DNA from 3 places in the Staphylococcus gallinarum genome. Region 2 is predicted to be linked to each of the others. Evidence: riboswitches for the same ligand, from Rfam matches in the RefSeq annotation. Region 2 holds a riboswitch; each other region holds the start of a gene.
What was found. Region 2 has a riboswitch for thiamine pyrophosphate ahead of thiC (phosphomethylpyrimidine synthase ThiC). Riboswitches for the same ligand answer to the same signal wherever they lie in the genome.
Positions count from the first base shown of each region.

Region 1: linked by a shared signal. The riboswitch ahead of JN168_RS00755 (thiamine phosphate synthase) and the one ahead of thiC (phosphomethylpyrimidine synthase ThiC) in region 2 are both predicted to bind thiamine pyrophosphate.
Region 3: linked by a shared signal. The riboswitch ahead of tenA (thiaminase II) and the one ahead of thiC (phosphomethylpyrimidine synthase ThiC) in region 2 are both predicted to bind thiamine pyrophosphate.

Region 1 covers NZ_CP069082.1:174,226-178,523, reverse strand. Annotated here, with positions in the region: gene thiS (sulfur carrier protein ThiS) at 1-92, opposite strand, end outside; gene JN168_RS00760 (NAD(P)/FAD-dependent oxidoreductase) at 76-1,194, opposite strand; gene JN168_RS00755 (thiamine phosphate synthase) at 1,187-1,771, opposite strand; TPP riboswitch at 1,846-1,955, opposite strand; gene xylB (xylulokinase) at 2,118-3,608, opposite strand; gene JN168_RS00745 (antibiotic biosynthesis monooxygenase family protein) at 3,787-4,107, shown strand.
Region 2 covers NZ_CP069082.1:492,740-497,037, forward strand. Annotated here, with positions in the region: gene JN168_RS02040 (haloacid dehalogenase type II) at 1-617, shown strand, start outside; gene JN168_RS02045 (phosphatase PAP2 family protein) at 986-1,888, shown strand; TPP riboswitch at 2,037-2,137, shown strand; gene thiC (phosphomethylpyrimidine synthase ThiC) at 2,244-3,980, shown strand.
Region 3 covers NZ_CP069082.1:918,212-922,509, reverse strand. Annotated here, with positions in the region: gene thiM (hydroxyethylthiazole kinase) at 1-275, opposite strand, end outside; gene thiD (bifunctional hydroxymethylpyrimidine kinase/phosphomethylpyrimidine kinase) at 268-1,089, opposite strand; gene tenA (thiaminase II) at 1,082-1,771, opposite strand; TPP riboswitch at 1,859-1,957, opposite strand; gene JN168_RS04135 (transglycosylase family protein) at 2,078-2,761, opposite strand; gene JN168_RS04130 (single-stranded DNA-binding protein) at 3,216-3,635, opposite strand; gene JN168_RS04125 (YwpF-like family protein) at 3,826-4,275, shown strand.

The sequences.
Region 1 (4,298 bases), 320 kb from region 2:
CGATTTTCATCTAATCCCATTTCTTGAATCAATTCTTGAATATTTAACTCTTTGCTAAATTTAAAGCTGTCACCGTTAATAATGCATTGCATTGTCAACACTCCTCTCAATTCTAAAATCTTGTAAATCTTCTGGACGTTGCCCAGTTAATAACCATTCACACATCAAAGCACCAATATATGGCGATAATAAGATTCCATTGCGATAATGCCCTGTGATAACAAACAAATCTTGCGCCACCTCATCCATAACTGGACGTTCTTCTTTACTATAAGGTCGTATTCCGGACCATTCATGTAGCATCTGACTATCTTTTAATTGAGGTACAATAGTCGATGCTTGATGTAAGAGCCAATCTCTTCCTACCGACGACACTCCGACAGAGTAATCATCAAAGTAACTTGTAGCACCAATCATGTAACGGTGTTGTAACTTTGGAATGATATAGCAACCATTCGTCATAAATAACGTTGTATTCAAATTCAATGTTGGGTGTTCTACGAGTAACGCTTCACCTTTGACACCTGTAACATTATGCGATTGTAAGTGGGGTGACACTAACCTACCACTCCATGCACCACCAGCGACGATAACCTTTTTACCATAAAACGAACCATTCTGTGTCTTCACTTTGTAACCTTGTTTAAGTGATTCAATATGATGCACTTCCGTATGATAACAACGTTCCACGTTCCGCCTTTTTATAGACTCAAGCAGTGCTTTCGTATATCGATTAGCATTGACTTGATGATCGTCCGGTATATACATCGCTTGTTTGCCATTGTTCATAACCTTAGCGTTGGTCAATTCACATAATCTTGAATCCGTTAGCAACTCAATCTGGTCATTATATTGCTTTAAAAATTGATACTGCAATTGAATGTCATGCGCATCAGCTTTCGAGGCGTTTATTTTAATTAAGCCACTGTTTAAATATTCAATATCTAAAGCGACTTCATCCAATAATTCACTTGCTAGTGTTGGAAACATTTGTTGTGATTTACGCGCGATATGATAGAGCGCTGATTCTTGAGTAAATTCATTTTGTGCACCTAACATCCCACCAGCCTTATACGAGGCATGCATGCCAGGTATATCTCGATCAATTATAGCTACATGGACCGAATGTTCACTCAATGCTCTCGCTATCGACATGCCCATAACACCCGAACCAATAATGATGACATCATACATATGCATGCCACACCTCCTTCAATTGCTCTAAATGTGCAACATTATCTTTTTCAAAAAGTGAGATGCCTGCAATACCATCAAAGCCATTTGGCAACTGAGCAATTGTTCGATGATTAATGCCACCTAACGCGACCACTGGAATATCATATTGCAATGCCGCATTAATTTCGTCAGTTGTCCGTGGTGCTATGCCTGGCTTGGATTTCGTTTCAAAGATATGACTAAACAAGACAAAATCTAAACCACGTTGCGCTGCCTCAGCAACCATTCTACTATGGTGCGTTGACTTGCTCACCTGAATATGTGGAAAGCGCTGCTTAAAAAATAAATCTTGATTATTATATTCTTTAAAATGAATCGCGGTTAAAGCACAACGATTTAAAACATCTATATTTTCATGAATAATTACTTTTTCTTTAGGAAATTGATACTGTAGCAACATATTAATCCAATCAACCAATTCGTCTGATGACATTGGAGTTCTAACAATCAAATAATCAATATGTGCTTCAATAGCTAAATAATGCATTATATCCTTTCTTGCTAAATATTTATCTGCTGTTATCGCTACAAACATGCCTTTCACCTCTAATAAATAAAAAAACGTTATTTTTCTGTGTAGAAAAATAACGTTGAATGAACGAATACTAATTGTTTATAACGCCACTTTCCTACGCCAGTACAAACTGGATCAGGTTCAAGGAATCCCTATGTCACTACATCGGTCTCAGCCTTTAATAAAGGCACTTCCAGTGGTTTCTATGAAATTTTAAACTTGCATACGTCACATGTAAATGACATATATAATTAATTTAAACTTAACTCATTATGTATTTATTTTCAAGTTCAACTTAATTCACTTGATAAATTATAAGTTAACTCTATGCTATAGTTTTCAAATTTAATTTTCAAGCAACAAATTTTTATTTTTTTGATAATGACAACAAACTTGAAGTCAATTCACGCGTTTGTGTATATATTTTTTTATACACCTCAAAGTATTGTTGATATTGTTCGTGGCTGTTCTGATTCGGATAGAATACTTGCTCAAAACAGATAAATGACTCCATGATAGCATCTAAATTGTTATACCAATTTAGACCTTTAATCGCGAGTATAGCCGCTCCCATACATGGCCCTTCCTCATACTTCAATCGCTTTACCTTAGCATTAAACATATCTGCTTGCAGTTGTAACCAGAAATCATTTTTAGCGCCTCCACCAATGGCCACCACCTCTGATATTGCCTTACCCTTTGCTCTTAATAGACAAATGGACTCATACAAGGAATAGGTGATACCCTCTATTACTGCACGTGCCATATCACCCCTAGTGTGCAATGCACTGAGCCCGATAAAGCTACCACGTATACTCGAATCTCCATGGGGTGTCCGTTCGCCTGATAAATAAGGCGCAAATAACAAACCATTACTCCCTATATCCGATGCATTTGCCTCTTTAAAAATTTGCTCATATGATACATCATACAAGATATTACTACGCAACCAATTGAGACTATCACCCGCAGCAAGTGTGACACCCATCACATAGGATTGATTAGGGATAACATGTTTGAAAAAATGCAAATTATGTCGATAATGAGTCTTTGCATTACTATCACAACTTAATACAACACCAGAAGTTCCAATACTACATAATGTTTGTTCGTCTTTGATAACACCTGCCCCTAAGGCACCACAAGCATTATCTCCTCCACCAGCAAAGACAGCTACATCCTCTTTCAACCCTAATTTCCGAGCTAATTCTGGAGTTACATAGCCAACAAAATCCTCTGATGCCACCAGGTTCGGAAGTATGTGATCTACAGTAAAGTGCGTGGCCAATTCTTCCGACCACGTTTCTAGCACAGGATCTAAGAGCAGAGTGCTCGATGCATCCGAATACTCCATATGAAGATTGCCCGTCAATTTATATCTAACATAGTCTTTGGGTAATAAAAATGTAGCAATTTGCGCCCAGTTTTCAGGTTCATTTGCTTTAATCCATAATAATTTCGTTAACGTAAACCCTTCTAAAACAGGATTTTCTAACACATAGTCCCCCAATTTCTGCCTTATTTCTACGCATTGTTCAGTCGTTCTAGTATCGTTCCATAAGATTGCATTACGAATAGGTTGATTGTGTTGATCAAGTATTACAAGACTGTGCATTTGACCAGATAATGATATGCCATGTACCTTAACATTCGCCATTTCCGGATCTTGTAGTATTTTTTTAATACACTGAATCGTCGCACTTACCCAATCATCAGGTCGTTGTTCATTATATCCTGCTTGAGGTTGAATCATTTTTAAATGTTCGCTCACAGTTTGTATGACCTTTCCTTGCCTACTTACAGCTATAACCTTTACAGAACCAGTGCCTATATCAATTCCTAATACTGCATCAATCATGCGCATCGTCCCTTTTCAAAGTATTTTTTTGATAAAAAATAGCATGTTATACGTTTTAATTTTTTATACGACATATTTATAACACGTTTAAATAAAAAATCAAATTCAATTAAAATTACTAGAGAAAAAAATTTAAAAGTGCTAGCATTAATAAATATTTAACTTTAGGAGGAAATACATGTTTATTACAGAAGTCGCATTTTCTACAAATAAAGAAAATGAAGATAGATTATACAATAAAGCCAAAAAGAATTTAGCTGAATTAAACGACAACGTTAAAGGGCTCATTGATGCTGAAGTGTGGACGAAATCAAAGGCTGATGAAGTTGAATATGTCATTGTTAGTAAGTGGCAAGAGAAAAAAGATTTCCAAACTTGGGTAGCAAGACCTGAACACGTCGAAGAACATAAAGAAATGAATAAAAAAATTAAAAGCGGCGAAAGTGAACCAAGTCCATTCAAAAAAGTATTAAAGCAATATTCTGTTGTAGAATTTTAAATTTATAGCTTTTTAATATAATATCTAAAGTTGTACTTAAACATATGCTTTAGATATAAAGAAATGGAGCAGTACAGATGTCGATTGGACAAATCGATTTACTGATACTACTCCATTTTTTCGTACATATTCCTATGTTAGATTATGCTTAAGTATTTCTTGAACACTGCATATTCAGCATAAATTCACTA
Region 2 (4,298 bases):
ATGAAATGATTGAGTTTGATGAAGATACTGCAACAAAGATTACTAAGTTATGGCAAAAGACTCAATTAAGACATATGTTTATGAGGCAGGTTATGCAAAGATATATCCCTTTTGATGAATTGACGAAAGACTCACTACGACATACTTTAAATGTTTATGATATTCAATATAATAGAGAAGATATTAATAGATTGTTTGAAGCGTTTTTTAATTTAAATTATTACAAGGAGATACCTAAATCATTAGCCAATTTAAGAGATAAAAATATTGATGTAGGTATACTATCAAATGGTAATGATAATATGTTAATGCCACTCATAGATAATTCAGAACTAGGTGGTTATATCGACACACTTATTAGTGTTAATGAAATTAAACAATATAAACCGAGTGCTGCAAGTTATGCACTTGTATTAGAGTATTATCATATGAATAGAGAAGATATATTATTTGTCTCTTCAAACTCATGGGATATTACTGGTGCTAGTAACTTTGGATTTGATACAGCTTGGGTAAATCGAACAAATAAAAAGTTTGATGTAAACGGTCCAACACCAACGATAACGGTAAGTAATGTGAGCGAAATGGTGAAATGGCTAGAGTTAAATCATAAATAAAAAAGCAGTAAAATTCATGTTTAAGTCGACATGAATTTACTGCTTTTTTTATATTTAGCGAAGCTAAATATGCTTATAAAAATAAGGAGAACTTTAAAATTAAAAAAACTATATTCGCTACACAAATAATATATCATGAATAAATGATATTGTGACCTAACAGTTATGTCACATTTAGAATTTCACTATGGAATTTAGGCTTCCAATAATATAAAAAGATTGCAGTTATCTCTACAAAGATCATGAAAATTTTAGTTAATTCAAACATACATAAGCATAAAATGGGTATGGTTAAGCAGTAATAAAATTCATGAATAATAAAATAGTTATTAAAATTATTATTAAAAGATATTAATTAGGAGGGCATCATGGTTATTTCAAAAAGGTTCACAGCAATTGCATTACCTGTATTTTGCATTATTTTAGTACTCGCTTTATTTATTGATTTGCCAGTATCTAAACATTTTATGAATCAAAATTCAATCTTTGGGACAGTATTTCAAGATTTAGGTCTTTTTCCGCCAACTGTTATTTTGATTCTTTCAATGATTATTTTGAATTTTTATGTGTTTTCAAAGTTTGAAAGTAAATTGATTAAATATATCATTTTATTTTTATCTTTTATTTATACTTTGATAAAAGCTAATACTTTGGTATCTGAAACATTTAAATATATCTTTGCAACAATGGACAATATTGAACGACATAAGCCATTAGGTGTGGCTAGTAATGAAGGTGATACCAGTAATGCATTACCAATGGGGCTAAGTTTCTTAATCACATTCATTTTACTTATGTTAATTACATTATTTGTTACAAAATTTTGGTTACAACAAGTGACTCAAACAGAGATAGAAAGATTAGTTCGCGTTGCATTTGTTAGCTTTTTTGTATTATTAGTAGGATTAGAAACGATTGATAGTTTGAAGGAATTATGGGGGCGAGCAAGACCTTATGAAATTGGTCATGACGGCGCACATTTTACAAATTGGCTTACAATCAATGGTAATACTGGTCACAGTTCATTTCCATCTGGTCATACAACTGATGCGGCTTATTTAATGTTTTGGGCATTTTACTTTAAAACACGTGTTGCCCAAAAGCGTATGTTTATTATTGCATTTATGTTTACTATTATCATGTGTGTGAGTCGTTTACGTATTGGTGCACATTTCTTAGGCGATGTAACCATGGCCTTTACATTAATTACTTTATTGATGATAGCAGCAGATTATATGATTTATAAATGGAATGCAAAACACTTACATTAAAATAGAACAGAACATTAATATAAGTACCTAGGATTCTGTTTGTTAAACAGAATCCTAGGTACTTATTGTATTAGATTATGTTTATATTAATTTTCAAATTTATTTGTAATTATTTTTTATTAGTGTTAAGTTTAATTTAGAATTTAATAAGAATTGCTAGGGGTGCTTGTTAGCTGAAAGAGACATTAGTCTCAACCCTTTGAACCTGATCTGGTTAGTACCAGCGTAGGGAAGCAGAAAAGTACAGTATAAATGGAAAGTCTATAGAGTAGATTTTTATTTACTGTCGCTTCACTAAATATGTGATTTTCGACCAGGTCTCCTAGCAATAATAAAATGCTAAGGAGTTTTTTTTATGAAACAAGAAAAAATAGAATTAAAAAAGCAATTTCCATCAAGTCAAAGGATTTGGGTGAGTGGAGAAGATTCAGATATTCAAGTTCCATTTAGAGAGATACAACTTTCACCAACAGTAACAGAAGAAGGAACAACGGTTAACAAACCGGTGTTAGTCTATGACACTGCAGGTCCATATCATGATACTAGTTATACAGTTGACGTGCAAAAAGGTATACCCAAATTAAGAACACCATGGATAGAAGATAGAAATGATACATTGGAATATGAAGGTAGGAAAATTGTCTCACTGGATAACGGATTTAAATCTAATAATCATAAAAAATTTGTCGAGACACCATTTAAATATCAACCGAAAAAGGCAAAAACAGGACAAAATGTTACACAAATGCATTATGCGAAACAAGGTATTATCACGAAAGAAATGAAATTTGTAGCTAAACGAGAAGATGTCTCACCTGAATATGTGCGTTCAGAAATTGCACGAGGACGTGCGATTATTCCTAATAATGTCAATCACCCTGAATCAGAACCAATGATTATAGGTAAAAACTTTCAAGTGAAAATAAATGCTAATATTGGTAATTCGGCAGTCAGTTCTTCTATAGAAGCTGAAATAGAAAAGTTGGTTTGGGGCATTCATTGGGGGGCAGATACGATTATGGATTTATCTACTGGTAAAAATATCCATGCTACGAGAGAATATCTATTGAGAAATTCCCCTGTTCCTGTTGGCACTGTGCCTATCTATCAAGCATTAGAAAAGGTAGATGGTTCTGCTAAGGACTTAACTTGGGAAATTTATCGCGATACTTTAATTGAACAAGCAGAACAAGGCGTTGACTACTTCACGATACACGCAGGCGTATTATTACGTTATGTCCCGACAACAGTGGATAGATTAACTGGTATTGTTTCAAGAGGTGGATCTATCATGGCACAATGGTGTTTAGCGCATCATGAAGAAAGCTTTTTATATACACATTTTGAAGAAATTTGTGAAATAATGAGCCGTTATGATATTGCAATTTCTCTTGGAGATGGATTAAGACCCGGGTCAATATATGATGCAAATGATGAGAGCCAAATTCTGGAATTAAAGACATTAGGGGAATTAACTGCAATAGCTTGGGAATATGACGTACAAGTGATGATTGAAGGGCCAGGACATGTTCCGATGCATAAAATAAAGGAAAATCAAGACTTAGCTGATTTCCATTGTCAAGAAGCGCCTTTTTACACATTAGGTCCATTAACAACAGATATTGCACCAGCCTATGACCATATTACGTCTGCAATCGGGGCAGCCCAAATTGCTAGTTATGGTACAGCAATGCTTTGTTATGTTACTCCAAAAGAGCATCTGGGATTACCTAATAAAGACGATGTGAGAGAAGGTGTTGTCACGTATAAGATTGCAGCACATGCAGCTGACTTGGCAAAAGGTGTCAAAGGAGCACAACAAAGAGATGATGAAATTAGTAGAGCACGATTTGAATTTAGATGGTACGATCAATTTAATCTGTCGCTAGATCCTGATAAGGCACGTTCATATCATGATGAAACACTACCTGCTGAAGCAGCAAAGGTTGCCCATTTCTGCAGTATGTGTGGGCCTAAATTCTGTTCGATGCGTATCTCTCACGATTTAAGAAAGCACAATGATTTAAAAGAAGAAGGATTGAAACAAAAGTCTGAAGAATTTGTTTCAAAAGGTAGTAGGATTTACCGTTAGAGATAGAGTTTTGGGCGAAAATTCCCATTCTTAAAATAAGAGAACTATGCTATGAAGTGATGCTCCCTTTAAAGTAGTTACTGAAAAACGTAAACTTTGAAGGGAGCTTTTTATGATCCCAAAAGAAAATGAGCTTTACTCAAATATAACCACAGCGCATTATAAATTATATAATAATAGCGGTATAAAATATTGAGAAGTATTAGGTCGAGACTCCTAAGGAAGCAGTGTCAGTTGAAGGCCGAGGCTGAGACGGCATCTTAGGAAAGTGAGATAATAATATAAATATTGTAAAGTAAATCTTCTAGCTAAAAGTCT
Region 3 (4,298 bases), 430 kb from region 2:
ACTGCAACTGGATCAAATATCACAGGTGTACCAACTTTATTTGCAATTTTAGCAATTTCTAACATATCTTTCGCTCTATCTTTAGTAATTGTGCCAATATTGATTAATAATGCTTGTGCAACGGATAACATTTCTGTCGCTTCTTCAGGTGCTTCACTCATTGCCGGACTTGCCCCTAAACTCAGTAAGCCATTTGCAGTAAAATGTTTAACAACGCCATTGGTATAACAAATAATTAATGGCTGCATGGTTTTTATCTTATCTAAATTATTCATCATCTAACCCCACTTCTTTCATATATGCAAAGTGATTTACTGGTCCTCTACCTTGTCCGATTTCTGGTGTATGTTTAATACTTAACGCTATAAAGTTTTTAGCTTTTTGCACAGCAGCATAAATTGATTTGCCTTTGGCTAATTCTGCTGTAATAACTGCTGAAAATGTACAACCTGTACCATGTGTATGCTTTGTTTCATAACGAGGTGAATCGAACGTAAAAACGTCTTCCGTGGTAAACAAGTAATCTTTAGCAGTCGTTAAATCTGTAGAATGTCCACCTTTTATCACAACACCTTTACTTCCAATTTCTTCGATAAATAACTTTCCTGCTTTATATATATCTGCTTCAGAATTAATCTTAAATCCAACAATTTCCTCTGCTTCCGGGATATTTGGCGTTGCAACAGTGGCATATGGTAATAAGATATTCTGTAAATCTGCTTTTGCTTCGTCATCCATTAAGGCATCTCCACTTTTTGCAAGCATCACTGGATCTATGACATATGGAATTTCTGGATATGCTTGTAAATATTGTGCAATTAACTCCATCATTTCTTTAGATGCAATCATCCCTGTCTTTATAGCTTGAGGCAATTCATCATCAAAGACACTTTCTAATTGTTCTTTTAACCATTCTGTTTCTAAATTATGAATATGTTGTACGCCTTTTGTATTTTGAGCAACAATACTTGTTATTGTCGCCATACCATAAACACCACATGCATGAAATGATTTCAAGTCAGCCATAACACCTGCTCCGCCTGTAGGATCAGTACCTGCTATTGTCAAAGCTATTTTAGGTTTATTCATCTTTATCTCCTCCAAATGACCATGCCTCTTGATTATAAGACATTGCAAAAAAGTTTTTTTCATGTATCGTACTTTGTAAAAATGATTCTTTAATTTCATTTCGTTCATCTTTACTAACATGTGCTGTTAATTTATTCATTAAATCATCAAAGACTTTAACCAATTCATCCATTTCAGTACTGTAAAAGTCAAACCATTGTTTTAAAATTGAATCTGTATTTAATTCTGGATCTTGAAGTGCTCTATTAGCAATCACTTGATATACATATGGGCAAGGTGCCATAGCAGCTATTGTATATGCTGCATTTTCTTTAGCAAAGGCATAATAATACATATGTTTTATATAATGGTCTCCACTTGGGGGCCAAACCTTTTCTTTAACGATTTCATCATATGGAGCTTGCACATAATCCGCAAGAATTTCGTGTGCTTCAACTTCACCATCTACTATAAATTGAATTTGTTCAACTAAGAACTTAACATCTGTCAATTCAGGCATTTTTGGTATCAACAATGCATATATATTCGCAAATTCCTTCAAATAAGACGCATCTGCTCTTAAATAAAATTTTGTCGCCTCGTACGACAACTCTCCATGGAGCATGTCTTGGATAAATGGATCATCATATATGTCATTTAAAATAGGTGCTGCTGCTTTTTTTAATTCTTCTGAAAATAACAAAATCAAAGTCCTCCTATAATAAAAAAAACTACATTCCAACAATAGGAATGTAGTAAATCTATAGAAGTCGTAACAAAACATGACCTACTATAAATTGCACTACTTTCCTACGTTGGTACTAACCAAATCAGGTTGTAAGGGTCTGAATTTATTCATCTCAGCCATTTGGCTCCCCTAGTAGTATTTTTTAATCTTTATATTTATTTAAACATAACAAAATGTTTATAACATTGCAATAAAGTCCAATTCACAAAATAAGCTCACCCCTAGTCTGGAGTGAGCTTAAAATAACTTATTTCATATATATTATGCAGTTACCCATTGTGAAGCACCAGCTGTATTATATAATTTAACTGCTGCTGCGTCTTGAACTGATTCTGGAGCTTCTGTTGGAGATACGCCTTTGTACTCATCAGGAGCTACTGAATCCCAAGTGCTTTGTAAGAATTGATATTTACCTGCTGCACCTGTTGATGGGTTTACAGCTTTAAGATCGCCACCTGATTCACGTTGTGCGATTTGTTGTAAATGACTATTTACATTTACTGATGAACCAGTTGATTCTTCACTACTTGAACTTTGTTGTGTTGAAGCTTGTTGTGTTGTTGCTTCTTGTTGTGGTTGTTGTGTTTGTTCAGTTTGTGGTGCTGCTTCTTGAGCTGGTTGTTCAGTTTGTGTAGTTGTTTGTTGTTGTGGTTGTTCAACTTCAGTTGAACCAGAATTATTATTTGAAGCGCCTTCGCCATAACTCCATGACCATGTTTCACCATTTGATTCAAAGTTATAGTTGACACCGTTTAAGTTAAAGTTATAGTTATATGAACCTTCATGTACTGGAGATTCATTTAATTGTTGTGGATTTGATTGAGCTAATTGCGCTAACTCAGCTTTATTAACACCTTGTTCTGAAGCGTCTGCTGAATTTCCTGCTGCAACGCCTGTTACTCCTAAACCTACTGCTAATGTTGATGCAATTACTGTCTTTTTCATTTCTAAAAATTCCTCCTATAAGGTAATTAGTTTTATGATTAATTTGCTAAAGCAACTATAACATTCAAAACATACCTGTAGGTTACAGAGAAATAAAAAAACAACAGTCTTTTTTACATCCTAGTTACATCAAAAAAATTATATATTTTTTGAATTTAAACTGTTTTAGATTGCTATGAAAGCTTTTAAGCGTTTGTGATTGTTATTAACTGCGTAATATTATTGTAATTTATCTGACTATTCAGTCAATAAAAACTGTCACAACAGTGTTTTTTGGTGTGTTATTACACTCTATTTGAATGTGATTATCTTTATTTTCAACATGACAAAAGCTATCCTTCTCAATTTCAATCATTAGAGAAGAATAGCCTGAAAAGTATAATGAATAGTAGGATTAAATGTATATTAATTTGAATGGATTATAAAAGGGATTATTTGTTATAAAGTGGATGTATTAAACAATTTCAAATAATTTATTGTTTGCTATTTCAGATTGTTCGGTTAATTGTTGTTGCGCATCTAGTGGGATAGTTTCATAAAGTGATGTACTTTCTTTCGTAGCACGTTTAGACATGAACTTAATTGATTCGACAAATATTTCAGATACAAAATGTGTCTGACCTTCTTTCTCATATTTACTAGATTGTAACTGGCCAGTAACGCCGACTAGTGAACCTTGGTTGATATAGTGTTCAATATTATGAGCTAGTTTACCGAATGCTTTACAATATAAATAATCACAAATGGTATTCTGGTCTTTGTCTTTGTAACTCCGATTAACAGCTACACAGAACGTAGCTAATTTCTTTCCCTCCTTCTCATATATTTGTGGGTCCTTTGTCAGTCTACCGACAATGACAATGTTATTAATCATGTGTCACCTCCTTCATAGCCTTATCATATGCAAAGCGGTCTTTATAGTCAAAACACAATTATATACATATATTAAGAGTAGATTCATCACATTTTTATAAATATTACCTTTCTCAATTAAAATTACGTTATAATACTACTATAAATAGAAATATCGTAGATTTTAAAAATTATAATTGGATGTGAAGACGATGAAGACCTTTAAAGCCGTTCGATTTCAAATTGTATCAGAAAATGGTGGTGTAACTGAATACGAATTAGATGATGGTGTCATTATCAATAAAGAGAGTAGTGGCACTGGCTGGTTGCTTGAAATCGTCATTTCAGATTTTCATTATGAAACAATGAAAAAATATATGGACGATGAAACACTACTAGATATCCGTGTAGTTATTACACGTCCAGCCAATGATCCTGCATTGTTTGATGCCACGATAAAACATATTAGTAAATTGGAACAAGCACAGTCGATTTCGGTAGTTTTTGAATGTCATATTTATACATTGAGACAAGTTTATGCTGAAAGCTTATTAGAACAATTAATCGATGAAGGATTATCTGGAGAAGAACTCAAGAAATCATTTAATAGAATGATGCAATCTAAACCTCGATTAAAAGATGAAAAGTTTGAAAAAGAATAAAAATAAAATAACCGTAAAAGTTA